3 regions of the Anaerostipes hadrus ATCC 29173 genome follow, and region 3 is predicted to be linked to each of the others. Evidence: predicted binding sites of a transcription regulator. Region 3 holds the regulator's gene; each other region holds the start of a gene.
The links. Region 3 encodes Rex, which represses fermentation and respiration genes when NADH is low (regulators of the CRP and FNR family bind a similar motif). Its sites were predicted from a motif close to ATTGTTAANTANTTAACAAT; they were not measured.

Region 1 (5,359 bases), 670 kb from region 3:
GTTTGCATATTCTTCTTTTTCAGGATGTTCCATCGCATCGATCAGTTTTTCTTTACCAAATACGTTTACATTTAAGTGGTGAGCTCCCTGATCAAAGTATCCATCCATAACATTTACAAGATTGTTGATCCTTTCGCCTTCTTCATGTCCTAATGCATCTGGGTTGATCGTCTGTGTATTAGAAATACCATCTAATGCCCATTCATATGGAAGTTTAGCTACAGAGTTTAAGGATGCTAATAATCCGTTCTGTTCTGCACCATAACTTGGGTTTGCTCCTGGTGCTAAAGGTTCTCCTGCTTTTCTACCATCTGGCATTGTTCCTGTTGCTTTTCCGTATACAACGTTAGATGTGATCGTAAGGATAGATGTTGTAGGCTCAGAGTTTCGATATGTGTGATGTTTTTTGATCTTAGCTAAGAATGTTCTTAACAGCCATACTGCGATATCATCAGCTCTGTCATCATCGTTTCCGTATTTAGGGAAGTCTCCTTCGATCTCATAGTCTACAACTAATCCATCTTCATCACGGATTGCTTTTACTTTTGCATATTTGATCGCACTTAAAGAGTCAACTGCATGAGAGAATCCTGCGATTCCTGTTGCAAATGTTCTTTCAAGTTCTGTATCCATTAATGCTAATTCCGCTGCTTCATAGTAATATTTGTCATGCATATACTGGATCAAGTTTAATGTGTTCACATAAAGATCTACTAACCAGTCCATCATAACATCATATTTCTCCATGACTTCGTCATAGTCTAAATATTCAGACATGATTGGTTTGTAAGAAGGTCCTACCTGCTGTTTTGATTTGCAGTCCACACCACCGTTGATCGCATATAATAAGCATTTTGCAAGGTTTGCTCTTGCACCAAAGAACTGCATTTCCTTACCAGTCTTAGTTGCAGATACACAGCAACAGATTGCATAATCATCTCCCCATACTGGTTTCATAACATCATCATTTTCGTACTGTATAGAACTTGTACGAATAGAGATATCAGCTGCATATTTCTTGAAGTTTTCTGGAAGATCAGAAGAATATAATACCGTGATGTTTGGTTCTGGAGATGGTCCCATGTTCTCTAATGTATGCAAGAAACGGAAGTCAGTCTTTGTAACCATGGAACGTCCATCCACGCCGATACCAGCAAGGTCAAGTGTTGCCCATACTGGGTCTCCTGAGAATAACTGGTTGTAAGAAGGAATTCTTGCGAATTTTACCATTCTGAATTTCATTGTTAAATGATCGATCATTTCCTGAGCTTCTTCTTCTGTGATGATTCCTTTGTCAAGGTCACGCTGGATATAAATATCAAGGAATGTAGCGACACGTCCGATACTCATGGCAGCTCCATTCTGAGTTTTGATTGCTGCTAAATATCCAAAGTACATCCACTGGATTGCTTCTTTTGCAGTTTTCGCTGGTCTTGAAATGTCAAATCCATAGATCTTAGCCATTTCTTTCATACCTTTTAATGCTTTTTTCTGTTCTGCGATCTCTTCACGAAGACGGATCACATCATCTGTCATCACACCGCATCCACAGTTTGCAAAATCATTTTCTTTTTCTTCTAATAAGTAGTCGATTCCGTATAAAGCAACACGACGGTAGTCACCTACAATTCGACCACGTCCATAAGTATCTGGAAGACCCGTGATGATCTTGTTATGTCTTGCTTTTTTCATTTCTGGTGTGTACGCATCGAAAACAGCTGTGTTATGAGTCTTTGAATATTTTGTAAAGATTTCATGCAATCTTTCGCTTGGTTCATAACCATAGTTACGACAAGATTCTTCTGCCATTTTGATACCACCATATGGCATAAATGCACGTTTTAATGGTTTGTCTGTCTGAAGACCAACGATCTGTTCTAAATCTTTTGTTTCTTCGCTGATATAACCAGGTCCATGAGAAGTTAAAGAAGATACGATATCTGTATCCATGTCAAGAACTCCACCTTTTTTTCGTTCTTCTTTCTGAAGTCCCTGTAAGATACCCCATAGCTTATCTGTTGCTTCTGTAGATCCTGCAAGGAAGCTTTCGTCTCCATCATAAGGTGTGTAGTTTTCCTGGATGAAATCTCTTGTATTGATTTCTTCCTTCCAGATTCTACCTTTAAATCCTTCCCATTCTTCAAACTGTTTCATTTTGAAAACTCCTCCATTTCTTTTGGATTAAAATTATTATAAAAACTCCTTTGGTTAGCTCTATCTAACTCAATTACATTATAGCAAAAATAAAATTGAATACAATATACTTAACCGATAAACTTTCTCGTTAAATAAATAACAACTCCTGTTTTTCATATTTTTTTGCATACAAAAACAGTATATGGTCCAAAAAATTATACTTCAGACCATATACTGTTTTTTCATGTTCAATGACTATATAAAGAAACTTTTTAGTGATGGAATAATCTGATTCCTGTAAATGCCATTGCCATGTTGTACTTATTACAGCAGTCAATGACAGCGTCATCTCTTACAGATCCACCTGGCTGTGCGATGTATTTTACACCACTCTTATGTGCTCTCTCAATGTTATCAAAGAATGGGAAGAATGCATCAGATCCCAATGTAACATCTGTTAATTTATCTAACCATTCTCTCTTTTCTTCCTTTGTAAAGACCTCTGGCTTCTCAGTGAAGATGTTTTCCCATGCTCCGTCTGCTAAAACATCCATGTATTCATCTCCAATGTAAAGATCGATCGCATTATCTCTGTCTGCACGACGGATTTTTTCTTTAAATGGCAGGTTCATAACTTTTGGACACTGTCTTAACCACCAGTTGTCTGCTTTCTGTCCTGCAAGTCTTGTACAATGCACACGTGACTGCTGCCCTGCTCCGATTCCGATCGCCTGTCCGTCTTTTACGAAACATACAGAGTTAGACTGTGTGTATTTTAATACGATCAAAGAAATCTTCATATCGATCAATGCTTCTTCTGGAATCTCTTTGTTCTCAGTCACGATATTAGATAATAATTCATCATCGATCGGAAGTTCCTGTCTTCCCTGTTCAAATGTAACACCAAATACCTGTTTATGCTCTAATGGTGCTGGTGTATAGTTCTCATCGATCTTGATGATGTTATAGTTTCCGTTTTTCTTTGCTTTTAAGATTTCCAGTGCTTCATCTGTGTATCCTGGTGCGATCACTCCGTCAGATACTTCTCTCTTGATCAGACGTGCTGTATCTGCATCACATACATCAGATAAAGAAATAAAGTCACCAAATGAAGACATACGGTCTGCACCTCTTGCTCTGGCATATGCACATGCTAATGGAGATAAATCTCCCATATCATCTACCCAGTAGATCTTCTTTAAGGTATCAGACATTGGACGTCCTACAGATGCTCCCGCAGGTGATACGTGTTTGAAAGAAGTTGCAGCAGGAAGTCCTGTTGCTTTCTTTAATTCTCTTACCAGCTGCCATCCATTAAATGCATCCAAAAAGTTGATGTACCCTGGTCTTCCGTTTAATACTTCAATTGGAAGTTCACTTCCGTCTGCCATGTAGATTCTTGATGGTTTCTGGTTTGGATTACATCCGTACTTTAATTCTAATTCCTTCATTTTTCTTCTCCTTTGATCTGCTGATTGACTGATTATTTGTTCTTATTTACGATTCTTGTCTCATATTCTCCTGTTGCAATATCAATATAACGTACAAACAGAGATACTTTGTTGTCATCGTTTAAGCTGTTCCAAAGTGTATTTGTGAAGTCATCGATATCTTCTTCGATTGCTACTAATTTAGGTTCTCCTTCAAAACTTGGAAGTGGATTCCCATCATGCATATATGTGTGGATAAAACGTCCTTCTCCTGCGATTGGATTTTCATATGTATATGTAAATCGATTGCAACTTTCTGGATTTCCATTGTTACTCTTTAAAATAGACATTGCATAGTGAAATGTCCCATCTTTAATCTTCATCAGACCAGAAATTCTTGGTGTATAGTTTGGTCCGTCTGGTTCAAACTCACGACTTCTTAAAGATTCTTCAAAGGTAAGTCCCTTTTCTCTTCCTTCATATACTGTGTCTGTCTGATCCCCGTTCGTAACGATCGTCTCGTCTCCAAGAACACGAACTGGTGCATAAATGATCAGGCTTGGATCTTCTAGTTTAGCAGGATCAAATGCCTGTGTGCGAATTCCTTCCCCTTCTTCTACAAAGACACGATTACGGCTATTCTCACTGCGTCCCATGATAAAGTATGCAGTGACCGCTTTCTTCCCATCTTTGGATCTTCCGATGACGATTCCTCGTCCTGGGTAAGCATTTTCCTTTAATTCCTGAGCAAGAGCTAACTTCTTCATTGGTCTTAAATCTCCTTCTTTTGAAAATCTTGTTTTTTTATTTCTTCTATTGTATATAAAAAATGGATTGAATACAAGAAAAAACTAACAATTATAAAATAAAGGGCAGGTTTCCTATATATTTTTGTAACACTGTCCTTTATTTCTATCATTTTTTACATAGTTATGCTTTTTTATTTTACAATCCTTCTTATAGCAAGCAACTCCATAAGGTAGAAATTCCGCATAATTTATTATTTTAACATACAAAAAAGAATGGAACATCAATCCCTGACATTCCATCCTTTTTCTTATTTTATATTCAAAAATTACATTCTCTTGATTCGTTCAATAGCTTCGACTGTATTCTCATAGTTACCGAACGCTGTAAGTCGGAAGTATCCTTCTCCGCTTGGTCCGAATCCTGATCCTGGTGTTCCAACGACGTTGGCATCTTCTAACAGATGATCGAAGAATTCCCAAGATGTCATGTTGTCTGGTGTCTTTAACCAGATGTATGGTGCATTGACACCACCAGATACTGTGTATCCTGCATCCTGTAATCCGTTAAAGATTACTTTTGCATTGTTCATGTAGTATCCAACCTGTTCTTTTAACTGAGCTTTTCCGGCTTCAGAGTAAACTGCTTCTCCAGCTCTCTGTACGATGTATGGAGCTCCGTTATATTTTGTTCCGTGACGTCTTGCCCATAACGCATGTAACTGTGTATCTCCACATTTTAAATCTTTAGGGATAACAGTATATCCTAAACGAACTCCTGTAAATCCTGCGTTCTTAGAGAAACTCTTTAATTCGATCGCACATGTTCTTGCACCTTCACATTCATAAATTGTATGTGCAACGTTATCTTCTGAGATATATGCTTCGTATGCTGCATCATAAATGATCACGCATCCGTTTTTGTTTGCATAGTCTACCCATCCCTGTAACTGGTCTTTTGTGATTGTTGATCCAGTTGGATTGTTAGGGAAGCAAAGGTAAATGATATCTGGCACTTCGCTTGGGAAATCTGGTGCGAAGTTATTC
Region 2 (5,359 bases), 1.3 Mb from region 3:
TTAGTAGGAGATGACTTATTTGTAACAAATACAGAAAGACTTTCCAAAGGTATCGAAATGGGAGCAGGAAACTCTATCCTGATCAAATTAAACCAGATTGGATCTATCTCTGAAACATTAGAAGCGATCAAGATGGCACACAAAGCAGGATACACAGCTGTAACATCTCATCGTTCCGGAGAAACAGCAGATACAACGATCGCAGACTTAGCCGTCGCATTAAATACATGCCAGATCAAGACAGGAGCACCTTCAAGATCAGAACGTGTTGCGAAATACAACCAGTTATTAAGAATCGAAGAAGCTTTAGGAGACAGTGCCGTATATCCTGGAATTAAAGCCTTCAACGTAAAATAAGAAGAACGCAATTATAAAAAACGTAAATAATAGCACTTTTAAGTCTCTGGATTTAGTATCCAGAGGCTTTTTTCTTTGATTTTTTATAAGAAAATATAAGAGAGTATGCTATAATAGAAAGCACTTATTTGGATAGAAATGAAGAGATTAAGGGAAATAAATGAGAATGGATAAAATTATAATAGAACAAACAGGAATCAAACAACAAGTGATCAATGAGATCTGTGAATTAGCTCAAAAATACAATGTAGAACAAGTCCTTTTATTTGGTTCACGTTCAAGGGGAGATTACAAAAGAACGAGTGATATCGATCTGGCAGTGAAAGGTGGAGACATTGATCGTTTTGCATTGGATGTTGAAGAGGAGACAACAACATTATTAGAATATGATATCGTAGATTTAGATGAACCTATGCAACCAGAACTGCTAGAATCCATACAAAAGGAGGGAAAGATTATTTATGAAAAAATATGAAAACTTTTGTCAAGCATTAATTAATATGAAAGATATTTATAATTATGAAGAGCCTTATGATAACGTAGTGTTAACAGGTTTGGTAGGATTATATGAAATTACATTTGAACAGTCATGGAAGATGATGAAAGAAATCTTACAAAATCATGGATACGAGGAAGGTGCAACAGGGTCACCGAAGATTATTCTAAAAACAGCATATAAAGCTGGGATGATCAAAGATGAAGATCTGTGGTTAAAAGCATTAAGAGAAAGAAATAATGTAACACATTCTTATAATCAGAATATTGCATTATCAATTATTTCACAGGCAAAAGAAAAATTTTATGATATGTTTTGCCAGTTGAAAAAAGAAATAGATGAAAATTGGATATAAAGAAATCCGGCAAACACAAAAATGTAATGCCGGATTCTTTTATTTACTATATTATTATGAAATATGTATCACGGATATCCTATCCCCAGACTTCCTCAGCAATCTCCTTAATCAGAGACATCTTCTTCCACTGATCTTCATCGGTTAAGATATTTCCTTCTTCTGTAGAAGAAAAACCACACTGAGGACTTAAGCAAAGCTGGTCAAGGGCAACATACTGAGCAGCCTCTTTAATACGTTCTTTAATCTCATTTTTATCTTCAAGTTCTGGATCCTTAGAAGTAACAAGACCTAACACAACCTTCTGATCTTTAATAAAACGTAATGGTTTGAAATCACCGGAACGGTCACTATCATATTCTAAGAAGAAACCATCGATCTTACATCCACCGAATAAAGTCTCAGCTACTGGTTCATATCCACCAGAAGAGAACCATGTAGAACGGAAGTTACCACGGCAGATATGCATTGTAATTGTCATATCCTCAGGTTTAGCTTCTAAAGCTTCGTTGATCATTTTCACATAATTCTTAGCAATCTGGTCAAGGTCAAGACCACGGCTTGCGTAATCGTCGCGTTTATTCTGATCACAGAATTCACCCCAAGATGTATCATCAAACTGTAAATAACGGCATCCACGAGCATAGAATGCTTTGATCGCTTTCTGATAAGCAAGAGCAATCTCATGATACAGATCATCTTCATTTTTATAACGATCGATCGCTTTATAAGTTTCGCTTCCACGAACACAACAGATCAGATGAAGCATTGCAGGAGAAGGAATTGTCATCTTGCAGTCAACATCCCCAGCAATTTCTTTCAAGTAAGAGAAATGATCTAAGAATTCACTGTTTTCATCAAAATCAATTTTGTCAACAATCTCAAGAGTTGCGGCTTTTGGCTGATGTCCCTTAAAAGCAACAGACCAGTGATCAGCTTTGATCTCCTCGACTCCGACTAAGGAAGCAAGGAAATCAAGATGCCAATAGCGACGTCTTAATTCTCCGTCAGTAACTGCTTTTAATCCAACAGCTTTCTCTTTTTCAACTAACTCTTTGATCGCTTTATCTTCAACTTCACGCAACTGGTCTGCAGATAAAGTTCCTTCTGCATATTCAGCACGTGCATCTTTTAAATAATCTGGTCTTAAAAAACTACCAACAATATCATATCTGTATGGTCTCATAAATCTATCCTTTCCATTTATATAAGTCTAATAATTTTCTATCGATAAGCTATACAATAACAGATAGAATAAGGCTTGTGAAATACATAAAAATAATAGTTTGCCATAACTTCAAGTTATAATGATAAAAATTTTCAGATAATTGTGTCTTTCTTTTAACAATAATTGTATGCAATATACGGACAAAGTCATCGTTAAGAAAATGTTAATTGTACAATTTTAAAAAAATTGCATATTTTTTGTACTTTTCTTTAAGCATTGTAGAGAAAAAAGAAAATATTTGTTATAATGCACATAGATAAAAAAATAACAATATCTAGGGTGTTTTAGTTAAGTGTTTTTTAAGGAAGGGTAAACTATTATGTATGATGTAACAAGCATTCAGAATCTGAAAAAAGATGTACTGTATTTCGTAGCAAAGGCATCGTTTGAAGGGACTTTAGAAGAAGAAAGAGATCTGATCCCAGAGAAGATGATCGAAGGACCAGAACCAACATTCCGTTGCTGCATCTACAAAGAAAGAGAAATCGTAAGACAGAGAATTCGTTTAGCAGAAGGTAAAGCTCCAGGAGCAGAAGATGATGGAAATATCGTGCAGGTAATTAAATCAGCATGTGCTGACTGTCCGATCTCAAGCTATGTTGTAACAAACAACTGTCAGAATTGTCTTGGAAAAGACTGTATCAAAGCATGTCGTTTCGGAGCGATCGAACCAGGACATACAAGATCAAGAATCGATCCTCAGAAATGTAAGGAATGTGGTATGTGTGCAAAAGCCTGTCCATACAATGCGATCGCTCATGTATCAAGACCATGTAAAGACAGCTGTCCAGTAGATGCAATTTCTTATGATGAGTATGGAGTATCAGTGATCGATGAAGAAAAATGTATCCGTTGTGGACAGTGTGCAGCAAAATGTCCATTCGGTGCGATCGGAACAAAGACATGGATCACAAACGTTATCGCAGACTTGAAAGCAGGTAAGAAAGTCTACGCGATCCTTGCCCCAGCAACAGAAGGACAGTTTGGTAAAGATATTACAATGGAAAGCTGGAGACAGGCAGTAAAGAAAGCTGGATTTGAAGATCTGATCGAAGCAGGTTTAGGTGGAGATATGACAACATGCAGCGAAGCAGAAGAATGGTTAGAAGCTTACAGAAACGGCGAGAAGAAAACAACTTCATGCTGTCCAGGATTCGTAAACATGATTCGCAAACATTATCCAGATCTTGCAGATATGATTTCTACAACAGTATCCCCAATGTGTGCAGTATCAAGAATGATCAAAGCAAAAGATCCAGATGCAGTTACAGTATTTGTTGGACCATGTGTAGCCAAGAAATCAGAAGTGGCAGACCAGAAGATCGAAGGAAATGCAGATTATGCATTAAACTACAACGAGATCTTAGCAATTCTGAAAGCAAAAGACGTAGAATTAGAACCAGCAGAGAATACATATCAGGATTCTACGATCTTCGGTAAATTCTATGGAAACTCTGGTGGAGTAACAGATTCTGTATTAGAATACATGAAAGAGACAGAACAGAACGAAGATATCAAAGTATGCAAAGCTAACGGTGCAGCAGAATGTAAGAAAGCTTTAATGTTCTTACAGAGAGGAAGATTACCAGAAGACTTCATCGAAGGTATGGCATGCGAAGGCGGATGCGTTGGTGGACCAAGCCGTAACGAAGAGATCATTAAAGCTCGTAAAGTCAGAGAAACAATGATCAAATCCGCAGATGATCGCAAGATCACAGACAACTTAAAACGTTATGATATGGATAGCTTCTCAATGCATAGATAATCAGAGTTGCATGAAGCATCCAAAGAGATGATAAAGAATCCCTGGAGCAAGATTGAAGTTTTGTTTTGGGGATCTTTGTATCTGAAAAGAAATTGTATTAGAAATAGTAACTATTACTAGTAGATATTTTGGCAAAACTATGTTATAGTAAGAAAAGTTGAAAAAGCAAAATGAATTTAATTTTGGAGGTAAGACAATGAAGGATATTAAAGTTACAGATTCAGTAAAATATATTGGTGTAGACGATCATGACATTGACTTATTTGAGAGCCAGTATGTAGTACCAAATGGTGTTTCTTATAACTCTTATGTGATCTTAGATGAGAAAGTAGCCGTTATGGATACTGTGGATGCATGCAAGACAGATGAATGGCTTGTAAACTTAGAAGAAGCATTAGATGGAAGAAACGTAGATTACATTGTAGTATCTCATATGGAACCAGACCATGCTGCAAGCTTACAGGTATTAGCAGAAAAATATCCAGAAGCTAAGGTTGTAGGTAATGCCAAGACATTTAATATGATCCCTCAGTTCTTTACATTTGATCTAGAAGGACGTAAAGTCGTAGTAAAAGAAGGAGATACATTATCTCTTGGATCTCATACATTACAGTTCGTTATGGCACCAATGGTTCACTGGCCAGAAGTTATGGTAGCATATGAAACATCAGAGAAAATCTTATTCTCAGCAGATGGATTTGGTAAATTCGGAGCTTTAGATGCAGATGAAGATTGGGCATGTGAAGCAAGACGTTATTATTTCAATATCTGTGGTAAATACGGAGTACAGGTACAGAATCTCTTAAAGAAAGCCGCAGGATTAGATATTGAGATCATCTGTCCATTACACGGACCAATTTTAAAAGAAAACCTTGGATATTATATTGGATTATACGACACATGGAGCAAATATGAGCCAGAGAACGAAGGAATCCTGATCGCATACGCATCTATCCATGGAAATACAGCAGCTGCAGCAAAGAAATTAGCAGAAATCTTAGAAGCAAAAGGAGCTCCAAAAGTTGTAGTAGCAGACCTTTCCAGAGATGATATGGCAGAAGTGATCGAAGATGCATTCCGCTATGACAGACTGGTACTGGCAGCAGCAACATACGATGCAGGAATCTTCCCATGCATGGAAGACTTTTTACATCACTT
Region 3 (5,359 bases):
AGCAGTGTTGTCAGAAGATCCATCGTTAACGATCAGGATCTCCACCTGATCTCCACCTGGTAATAAGGTATCAATACAGTGTCTCATATATTCCTGAGAGTTGTAGCAAGGTACAACAAAGGATATTAGTTTCATAAAAACCTCCTGTTTTTCAATACGGTTAACGTTACTATTATATATGTTTTTTCGCAAATTAGCAAAGAGTTTCCCATTCTTCATAAAGTTCTTCCAAAGAAGAAGCGATGGAAGCCTGCTCATTGCTAAGTTCCATTAATTTCGCAGGATCAGAAGCATTTTCAGGTAAAGACATAGCTTCTGAAAGTTCTTTTTGTTTCGTTTCCAACTCAGTGATCTGCTCTTCGACTTTTTTGAGACGATTTTCTCTTTTTCTCTGTTTTGCTTGTTCTTCTTTTTGCTGTTTCCAATCGAGTTTGGATTCTGTATCAACAGAAACAGAGGAAGCAGTAGAAGAAGTAAGAGATGCCTTTTCTTTTTCCTTCTGAGCAATATAATCCTGATAATTTCCAGGATAAGAAGTTAATCCATGATCAGAGATTTCTAAGATTCGTGTTGCAGTTTTGTTGATAAAATAACGATCATGTGAAACATAAAGGATTGTTCCAGTATAAGCATTCATTGCAGATTCCAGAATCTCCTTAGACTGAATATCTAAATGGTTTGTAGGCTCATCAAGAATCAGAAAATTCGCATGAGACAGCATTAATTTTGCAAGAGAAACACGCCCTTTTTCTCCACCGCTTAAAGAGGAGATCGGGCGGAAAACGTCTTCTCCATAAAATAAAAATGCAGCCAAAGTATTGCGGATCTTTGTGTTATTAAGATCTGGATAAGCATCTGAAATTTCATCAAAAATCGTTTTGGAATCATCTAAGTTATCTTGTGCCTGGTCATAGTATCCAATGGAAACTCCAGCTCCAAGGCTGATCGTACCACCATTATTACTGATTTTTTTGCAAATGATCTTTAACAGTGTTGTTTTACCAGTTCCGTTTGGTCCGATCAGGGCAACGCGTTCTTCACGAAAAATATCAGCACTTAATCCATGGAATAATGATTTGTTTCCAAAAGATTTGGATACATCTTTTAAAGTCAGAACATCATTCCCACTGATGATCTCTGGTTCAATGCTAAGACGCATATCAGCATTATATTCCGTAGGTTTCTCCAATACATCAATCTTATTTAAAGCTTTTTCACGGCTTTCTGCACGTTTGATTGATTTTTCACGATTGAACTGTTTTAATTTTTTGATAACTTCTTGTTGATGTTTGATCTCTTGTTGCTGATTTTTGTATTCTTTTAAACGGATTGCTTTGATCTGATCACGTTTTTCGATAAATGTTGTATAATTTCCATCAAACAGCATGGAGTGTCCTTGGTCGATCTCCATGACCTTATTGACAATCTTATCAAGAAAATAGCGGTCATGAGATACGATGATCACAGCTCCTTTGTAATGAGACAGGTAATTTTCAAGCCACCTTATGGAATCAACATCCAAGTGGTTTGTTGGTTCGTCAAGAAGCAGAATATCAGGATTTTTAAGCAGTAACTTACCAAGAGCAACACGAGTTCTTTGACCTCCAGATAAAGTGTTGATCTCTTTTGTGAAATCTTCTTCAGAAAAGCCAAGTCCTTTTAAGATTCCTGTGATCTCACTTTTGTATGCAAAACCATTTAATTGCTCAAATCTATGAGTAGCATTTGTATACTGGTTCATTTTTTGTTCTAGTGCATCACCGGTCAGATGTTTCATTTCCTGTTCATAGGTACGCATCTGTTCATTTAATTCAATGACTTCTTTTTTGACGGAAAGAAGTTCATCAAAAATTGTATGGTGGAATGTATGATCCTGATGTTGGGCAAGATAGCCAATGCTTGCGTCTTTCTTTAAAGAAATTTCACCTTCATCATAAGAGATTTCACCAATCAATATTTTTAAAAGTGTCGATTTTCCGGCACCGTTATATCCGATGATCGCCAGCCGGTCGTTTTCATTTAAGTGAAATGAGATATTCTGCAAGACTGGTTTTTCGACAAATGTTTTGCAGATATTCTGGCATGATAATATCATTAAGATACCCCTTTCAAATTTTTTATTATAGACATTATTTCTCAGAATACCATATTTTTTGAAAAAATGAAATATTTTCATGACGGAAAGATTGACAGTTATTAGACAATCTTATATAATTATAAGCGAAATAAAGATTTTGGAGGAATAAAATGGCAAACTCAGATAAGAATATTTCCTCAGCAGTTATCAAACGACTTCCTAGGTATTTCAGATATTTAGGAGCGTTAAAAGCGAAGAATATTACAAGAATCTCTTCAAAAGAATTAAGTGAACAGATGATGGTAACAGCATCGCAGATTCGTCAGGACCTTAACAATTTTGGTGGATTTGGGCAGCAGGGATACGGATATAATGTAGATAATCTGTATACAGAGATTGGTAAGATCTTAGGTCTGGATAAGAGAAATGACATGATCATTGTTGGAGCCGGAAATCTTGGACAGGCTCTTGCGAATTATCAGTCTTTTAATGAAGATTATGGATACAAAGTCATGGCACTTTTTGATGTGAATCCAAAGCTGATCGGAATTTCTGTCCGTGGAGTGAAAGTTCTTGATACAGATGAACTAGAGAACTTTATCAAAACACATGGAATTAAGATCGCTGCACTGACAATTCCGAAGGATCAGGCACCTGCGATCGCAAAGAAGATGGCAGAATGGGGAATTAAAGGATTCTGGAATTTTGCACCAATCGATCTTCATTTACCAGATAATGTTACAGTAGAGAATGTACATTTAGCAGAAAGTCTGATGACATTAACATACAATGTCCACAACCGTGAAGAGAGTGAGAACGAATAGCAGGTAAGAAGATGATTGCTGGAATAGGAACAGATCTCGTAGAGATATACCGGATAGAAGAGATGATTCTTCGAGGAAGACATCTTTCAAGAATTTTTACGACAACTGAATTAGCATATGCAAAAGACAATGCTACGACTTTAGCTGGCAATTTTGCTGTAAAAGAAGCCGTTTCCAAAGTATTTGGAACCGGCTTTTTCGGTGTGGAACCATATGAGATTGAAGTGTTGAGAAATGAATCAGGTGCGCCATATGTCAAATTATATGGAAATGCGAAAGAGATAGCAAAAGATAAACAAGTTTCAAGAATTCATGTATCGATCACGAATACAAGAGAATTTGCACAAGCTTTTGCGATAGGAGAATGCGTATGAGATATGTATTAAAGAATCAGGAGATGCAAACGGTCGATCATGAGACGATTCATGGAATAGGAATTCCGGGACTTGTATTGATGGAAAGAGCATCTAAAGCAGTTGCAGATAAGGCTGCACAGATAGCAGATCATTCACAGAGGATATTGATCATTTCAGGAATTGGCAATAATGGAGGAGATGCACTTGCTTGTACGAGAATTTTGTTGGAGCAGGATTATTTAGTGGATTATATGATCGTTGGTAATATAGAAAAAGCTTCAGCAGATCTGAAATTACAGCTTCAGATACTTAAGAATCTAGGCTATTTTCCGATAGATTGTGAAGATGTAAATTTTCATGAATATGATCTTTTGATCGAAGGGATTTTTGGAGTTGGACTTTCTAGAGAAGTTGGTGGTGTTTATAAAGAAGTCATTGAACGGATCAATGCATGTGGTAAGCCTGTGATCGCAATTGATATTCCATCTGGAATCAGTGGAGATAGTGGAAAGATTCTTGGATGTGCAGTGCATGCGTCATCAACAGTTACATTTGGTGGATATAAAAGAGGTCATTTATTATATCCAGGACGAGAATATTGTGGAGATATTAAACTGGTATCCATAGGATTTCATGACCAGACGATCAAAAAGTATGCGACAGGATATATATTAGAGGAAAGTGATCATTTAATGCCAGAAAGAAAAGCATATTCCAATAAAGGAAGCTATGGGAAGATTTTGATCATTGCTGGAAATGAAACAATGTCAGGAGCTGCATGTTTTGCAGCAGAGGCAGCACTTCGGATGGGTGCAGGACTTGTGAAAGTGCTTTCTGATGCTGGAAATCGTCAGATTTTACAGACAAGACTTCCAGAAATTTTATTTGGAGAACGAAAAGATTTAGAAGAATCTTTAGAATGGTGTGATTGTATCTTGTTTGGCCCAGGAGTTGGTGTCAGTGAAGAAATGAAAGAAATGTTAGAGATGGTTTTGAAAAAAGGAAAAAAACCATTGGTCATTGATGCAGACGGATTAAATATAATCAGTAGATTTAACATGAAAATTGATTATCCATATGGGACGATCATGACTCCACATTTGATGGAGGCAGCAAGATTGATGTCATGTGATATCACACAGATCAAAGAAGATCTATGTCAGAGTGCACAAGATCTTGCAGAGAAATATCATTGTACAGCTGTTTTAAAAGATGCAACAACTATCGTTGCACGAGAAGATGATTTGGTGTATATTAATCAAAGCGGAAATGATGGAATGGCGACTGGAGGAAGTGGAGATGTTCTTGCGGGAATGATCACAGGCCTTTTGGGGGAAGGATTATCTGTTCATGAGGCAGCAGTTCACGGAGTTTATCTTCACGGTCTTGCAGGAGATCATGCAAAGCATGATCTGGGCGCTTACAGCATGATCGCATCAGATATTATTGCTCATATAAAGGACGTTACAGGAGGAAATTATGAACCAGTACTATAGAGTGCATGCAGTTATTGATCTGGATGCAATCTGTCATAATATAAGAGAAGTAAAACGTGTAGTTGGAGAAGGTGTGAAAGTAATGCCAGTGATCAAAGCTGACGGATACGGACACGGAGCAGTTCCAATTGCAAAAGAATTAAATAAGATCGGAGTTGATGCATTTGCCGTTGCAATCCTAGAAGAAGGGATCACACTTCGAAACAATGGAATCAGACAGCCAATCTTGATTTTAGGATACACATCAGAATATCAGTACAGCTCATTGATTCAGTATGAGATCGAGCCAACTGTATTCTGCTATGAGATGGCAGAGTCCTTATCAAAGATCGCGCAGGCACTAGGCAAAGATGCGAAGATTCATATCAAACTGGATACAGGAATGAACCGTATCGGATTTAAACCAACCAAAGAATCTGTAGATAGCATAGAGAAGATCGCCAAATTACCAAATATCAAGATTCAAGGAATCTTTACACATTTTGCATGTGCAGACGAGGCGGATAAAACAGAAACTTATGAGCAGGAACGAAAATATGATCAGTTTATTACGTGGCTTGAGGAAAGAGATATCTATATTCCGATCAAACACGTATCAAACAGTGC

Region 1: the regulator Rex is predicted to act here: its motif matches at 2,281-2,300, upstream of pflB (formate C-acetyltransferase).
Region 2: the regulator Rex is predicted to act here: its motif matches at 2,689-2,708, upstream of QUE18_RS11990 (4Fe-4S dicluster domain-containing protein).

The regions. Positions count from the first base shown of each region.
Region 1 is NZ_AP028031.1:1,841,230-1,846,588, forward strand. It holds gene pflB (formate C-acetyltransferase) at 1-2,154, opposite strand, end outside; gene QUE18_RS08935 (phosphoribosylaminoimidazolecarboxamide formyltransferase) at 2,409-3,587, opposite strand; gene QUE18_RS08940 (IMP cyclohydrolase) at 3,620-4,333, opposite strand; gene QUE18_RS08945 (LL-diaminopimelate aminotransferase) at 4,642-5,359, opposite strand, start outside.
Region 2 is NZ_AP028031.1:2,480,910-2,486,268, reverse strand. It holds gene eno (phosphopyruvate hydratase) at 1-357, shown strand, start outside; gene QUE18_RS12005 (nucleotidyltransferase family protein) at 524-832, shown strand; gene QUE18_RS12000 (HI0074 family nucleotidyltransferase substrate-binding subunit) at 819-1,208, shown strand; gene QUE18_RS11995 (5-methyltetrahydropteroyltriglutamate--homocysteine S-methyltransferase) at 1,288-2,394, opposite strand; gene QUE18_RS11990 (4Fe-4S dicluster domain-containing protein) at 2,756-4,201, shown strand; gene QUE18_RS11985 (FprA family A-type flavoprotein) at 4,398-5,359, shown strand, end outside.
Region 3 is NZ_AP028031.1:1,170,720-1,176,078, forward strand. It holds partial or broken gene QUE18_RS05690 (glycosyltransferase family 2 protein) at 1-135, opposite strand, end outside; gene QUE18_RS05695 (ABC transporter ATP-binding protein) at 194-2,095, opposite strand; gene QUE18_RS05700 (redox-sensing transcriptional repressor Rex) at 2,248-2,901, shown strand; gene acpS (holo-ACP synthase) at 2,913-3,275, shown strand; gene QUE18_RS05710 (bifunctional ADP-dependent NAD(P)H-hydrate dehydratase/NAD(P)H-hydrate epimerase) at 3,272-4,753, shown strand; gene alr (alanine racemase) at 4,737-5,359, shown strand, end outside.